Regions from separate parts of the Ancylobacter sp. GW821-FHT10E12 genome, predicted to be linked through region 1. Evidence: predicted binding sites of a transcription regulator. Region 1 holds the regulator's gene; the other holds the start of a gene.
The links. Region 1 encodes LexA, which represses DNA repair genes until DNA is damaged. Its sites were predicted from a motif close to TGTTCNNNNTGTGTTCNG; they were not measured.
Positions count from the first base shown of each region.

Region 2: a site for LexA is predicted at 1,452-1,469, ahead of ruvC (crossover junction endodeoxyribonuclease RuvC). Genes of this name have one in related genera too.

Region 1 covers NZ_JBXASN010000024.1:11,216-13,602, reverse strand. Annotated here, with positions in the region: gene atzF (allophanate hydrolase) at 1-898, opposite strand, end outside; gene lexA (transcriptional repressor LexA) at 1,102-1,821, shown strand; gene AC1RU4_RS24155 (ComEC/Rec2 family competence protein) at 2,090-2,387, opposite strand, start outside.
Region 2 covers NZ_JBXASN010000002.1:113,635-116,021, reverse strand. Annotated here, with positions in the region: gene ruvB (Holliday junction branch migration DNA helicase RuvB) at 1-220, opposite strand, end outside; gene ruvA (Holliday junction branch migration protein RuvA) at 309-926, opposite strand; gene ruvC (crossover junction endodeoxyribonuclease RuvC) at 923-1,438, opposite strand; gene AC1RU4_RS02920 (COG4315 family predicted lipoprotein) at 1,605-1,958, shown strand; gene AC1RU4_RS02915 (DMT family transporter) at 2,076-2,387, opposite strand, start outside.

The sequences.
Region 1 (2,387 bases):
AGAGCAGCTTCGCCGTCTCGTAGAACGGCTCCATGGCGATCTCGACGATCTGCGCCCCGAGCGAGGCCAGGCGGGCGATGGCCTGGGTGAAGGCGGCATCCGCCTGCCGGTCGCCGAAGAACACCCGGTCGTCCGGCCGCGGCACGGCGATGCGCGGCGCGGCGGGAATGGCGCCGGGCGTGCCGAGCGGCAGCGGGCGGGAGAACGGATCAGCCTCGTCCTCGCCGGCCATGACGCGCAGCGCCGCGAAGGCGTCGTCGACGGTGAGCGCGAACACCGAGATGCAGTCGAGCGTGCGGCACGCCGGCACCAGCCCGGCGGTGGAGACCAGGCCGAGGCTGGGCTTGATGCCGACGATGTTGTTCAGCCCGGCCGGGATGCGGCCCGAGCCGGCGGTGTCGGTGCCGAGCGCGAAGGGCACCAGCCCCGCCGCCACCGCGACGCCGGAGCCCGAGCTCGACCCGCCCGGCACCAGGTCCGGCCGCACCGCGTTGCGCGGCGTGCCATAGGGCGAGCGGGTGCCGTTCAGCCCGGTGGCGAACTGGTCGAGATTGGTCTTGCCGATGACGACGGCTCCGGCACGGCGCAGCCGGGCGACGGCGGTGGCGTCGCGGGCGGCGACATAGGCGAAGTCCGGGCAGGCGCAGCTGGTCGGCAGGCCGGCGACGTCGATATTGTCCTTCACCGCGAAGGGAATGCCGTAGAGCGGCAGGCTCGCCGGGTCGCGCCCCTCCAGCGCCGCCACCTGCTCGGCAAGCTGGTCGGCGCTCATCAGGGCGGTGAAGATGGAGGGGTCGGCATGCCGTTCGATCCGCTCCAGGCAGGCCGCGACCGTGCGGGAAGGGGTCGAGCGGCCGGATCGATGCGCGTGGAGGATTTCGGCAAGGCTGACGGTCAACACGACGACTCCCGGCTGAGCGAAGGGAAGAAAATGCATGTCACTTAGGCAAGATGGATGCCATTGCATACACTAGCCAGAAGCCGCTTTGGCGTCGACCGCTTAGCGGTTTATTTACGCATTGTGGAACACAAAAAGAACGGATAGTGTTTGTTCGTGATTTGTTTCATTTTCGACCCGCACCGGGGGACGGACTTCCGCCAATGCTCACCCGCAAGCAACACGAACTGCTCCGCTTCATCCATGAACGCCTGAAGGAGACCGGCGTCCCGCCCTCCTTCGAGGAAATGAAGGATGCGCTGGACCTGAGGTCGAAATCCGGCATCCACCGGCTGATCACCGCGCTGGAGGAGCGCGGCTTCATCCGCCGCCTGCCGAACCGGGCGCGGGCGCTGGAAGTGATCCGCCTGCCCGAATCCGTGCAGAGCCCCGCCGCCGCCGCCAAGCCGGCGCGGAACTTCGCGCCCAGCGTGATCGAGGGCAGCCTCGGGCGCTCCCGCCCCGCCCCGCCGCCGGCCGAGGACGATGACGACGTGAGGCGCCCGGTCGCGGTGCCGCTCATGGGCCGCATCGCCGCCGGCTCGCCGATCTCCGCCATCCAGTCGCGCAGCCAGACCATTTCCATGCCGGCGGAAATGCTGGGCGGCGGCGAGCATTTCGCGCTCGAGGTCCGCGGCGATTCGATGATCGAGGCCGGCATTCTCGACGGCGACCTGGCGCTGATCCGCCGCGCCGACAGTGCCGAGACCGGCGACATCGTCGTAGCGCTGATCGACGACGAGGAGGCGACGCTGAAGCGCCTGCGCCGCAAGGGCGCCTCCATCGCGCTGGAAGCCGCCAACCCCGCCTATGAGACCCGCATCTTCGGACCGGACCGCGTGCGCATCCAGGGACGTCTCGTCGGCCTGTTCCGGCGGTATTGAGCGGGACGATGATTCGGCGCGCCGTTCGGGGCGGCAGATTGCCGTTCAGGGCCGGGGTTTCCCGAGCCAGGGCTTTTCGAGACGCGTGCCCCCGTAGGGGCGTATGCGGCGTCGACGGCCGCCGGGATGGTCGCGCGGGGTTCGTCGCGGAAGGTATGGCGTCTGCCGGCCGGCAGACGCGCCGACCCGCTATTCTCAAGGCTGGCCGGCGTGCCGCCGCTATCCGCTGCGGTCCGGCCGATGGGACCGGATCACGGACCGGGGAGCATCACGGCACGTCGTCTGCCTCCGGCGCGGTTCCCGCGGCCGTGCCGCCGCCCTCTTCCGCCACTGTGCCGGCGAAGGGCGTGACAGAGGATTGGGCGGAGGCGGCGGACGCAGGCATGCGGCCGGGGAGCCGCGAGGTGCCGGCCGCTTCACCCGATGCTGTCGCCGATGGCGCAGCCAGTGCCTTCGCCGCTCGCTTGTCCGCGACGGCGGCGGGTAGCCAGGGTCGCGTTCCCGCTGCCGGGCGGGCCTCGATCCGGCGCCAGGACCCGTCCGGCTCGGCGATGAAGGCCGATCCC
Region 2 (2,387 bases), on a different contig from region 1:
CAACTATTTGCGCCAGCGTGGTTTTTCCCAATCCGGGCGGGCCGACGAACAGCACGTGGTCGAGCGCCTCGCCGCGGGTTTTCGCTGCCCGGATGAAGATGTCGAGATTGGCGCGGGCCTGCTCCTGGCCGACGAATTCGGCCAGCATCTGCGGGCGCAGCGAGGCTTCCGCGGCGTCTTCCTCGCGCTTGTCGGGGGCGATCAGGCGCTTCGTGCTCATCGTCCACCCCGTGTCCAGTGAGTGCAGTGAGGTGTACGATCAGCCCGAAAACCCGTGCAAACTGTCCAGTGAGACCGAAAATCCGTGCTCATCGGGCCAGTTCCTTCAGACCGAACCGGATCAGCCGGGCGGTATCGGCCCCCTCCCCCGCCTCGCGCACCGCCGCGGCCACCGCCGCGCTGGCCTGGATCGGCGCATAGCCGAGATTGACCAGTGCCGAGACGGCGTCCGCCACCGGCGCCGGGGCGCTGCGCGACTCCACCTGCCCGGCGAGCGCGGCGACCGCCGGGTCGACATCGGCGAAACCGGGGGCCTTGTCCTTCAGCTCGGCGACGATGCGGGCGGCGACCTTCGGCCCGACGCCGTTGGCCCGCGACACCATCGCCCTGTCGCCGAGCGCCACCGCATTGGCGAGCTCGGAGGGCGAGAGCACCGAGAGCACGTTGAGCGCCACCTTGGCGCCGACGCCCTGCACGTTCTGCAACAGCAGGAACCACGCCTTCTCCGCCTGCGAGACGAAGCCGTAGAGCCGGATCATGTCCTCGCGCACGAAGGTCTCGATGAACAGGCTCGCCGCCTCGCCGGGCGAGGGCAGCGCCTGCAGCGTGCGGCCCGAGCAATGCACGAGATAGCCGACCCCCTGCACGTCGAGGATGACATGGTCCTCGCCATAGGTATCGACCAGCCCCTTCAGCTTCCCGATCATGTCACGCCCATCTGCGCCCGCAGCGCCGCCATGCCCCTATGCTGGGCGTGGGTGACCGCCACGGCAAGCGCGTCCGCGGCGTCGTCGGTGTCGAAATCGGCCTGCGGCAGCAGCACCTTCATCATCATGCGGATCTGCGCCTTGTCCGCCCGGCCGGCGCCGACCACGGTCTTCTTCACCAGCAGCGCCGCATATTCCGCCACCGGCACCCCCGCCAGCGCCGGGGTGAGCAGCACCACGCCGCGCGCCTGGCCGAGCTTCAGCGTCGAGGCGGGGTTCACGTTGACGAAGGTCTCCTCCACCGCCGCCTCGTCGGGCGCGAAGGCGCGGATGACCGCGGCGAGCTCGGTATGCAGCGCGGCGAGGCGCGAGGCGAGCGTGCCCTCCTCCGGCGGCAGCACCGTGCCGCAGGCGACGAAGACGAGACGGGTGCCGGCAGCCTCGATCACCCCCCAGCCGGTGCGGCGGAGGCCGGGGTCGAGGCCGAGAATGCGAATCGGGCGGGTGGCCATGTCTCTGGAGTAGACGAACAAAGGACGAACGGCCAGTGCGCAGCCGCGCGGTCCGCCGCGACTTCGCCACAGGCGGAGAACATGGTGAAGGCGGGATTAAGAGCCCGGACGAGCTCGAACGGCCGAACGGGCTCCCAGGGGGCGGAACGTACCCCGGAGAAACGCCATGAAAAAATATCTCATCCGCACTGCCGGCCTTCTCGCCGGCGGCTTGCTGCTGGCCGCGCCCGCCACGGCGGCCGGCCTGCTCACCGCCCCCAACGGCATGACGGTCTATATCTTCGATTCCGATGCCGGCGGCATGCCGAGCTGCTACGACAGCTGCGCCAAGAACTGGCCGCCGGTGCTCGGCAAGACCGGCGAGGCCCCCCGCGACGGCTGGACGCTGGTGGCGCGCAAGGACGGCGCCATGCAATGGGCCTATGACGGCAAGCCGGTCTATTTCTTCGTCGGCGACAAGAAGGCCGGCGACAAGATGGGCGACGGCCGCGGCGGCGTCTGGCACATCGTCAAGGACTAGCCGACGAGCGGGCGAGCCCTGCAAGGCGCCCGTGCAAGACTGCCCCCTGTAAGGCTGCCTGCCCGGATGCGGGCATGACCGCACCGGGCCCGGCCCGGCGGCCGGCGGGGCGGGAGATCAGGCCCGGCGGCGCGGCGTCAGCGCGCCGCTGGCCAGCGTCACCCCGATGCCGGTGGCGACCACGCCGATCAGCGCCGCCCCATCCGGGTGCTCGCCGAGCAGCGGGATGGCGAGGCCGGCGGCCAGCGCCGGCACCAGCCCGGTAAAGGCGGCGGCGCGCGAGGAGCCGAGCTTCTCGATCGCCATGCCGAAGGCGACCAGCGCCACCACACCCGAGCCGACGCCCTGCACCAGAATGAGCTGCAGCACCTCGGCGCCATGGCCCTCGCGCAGCGCCGCGACCACCCCCGGCACGCCGGTGGGCGTCAG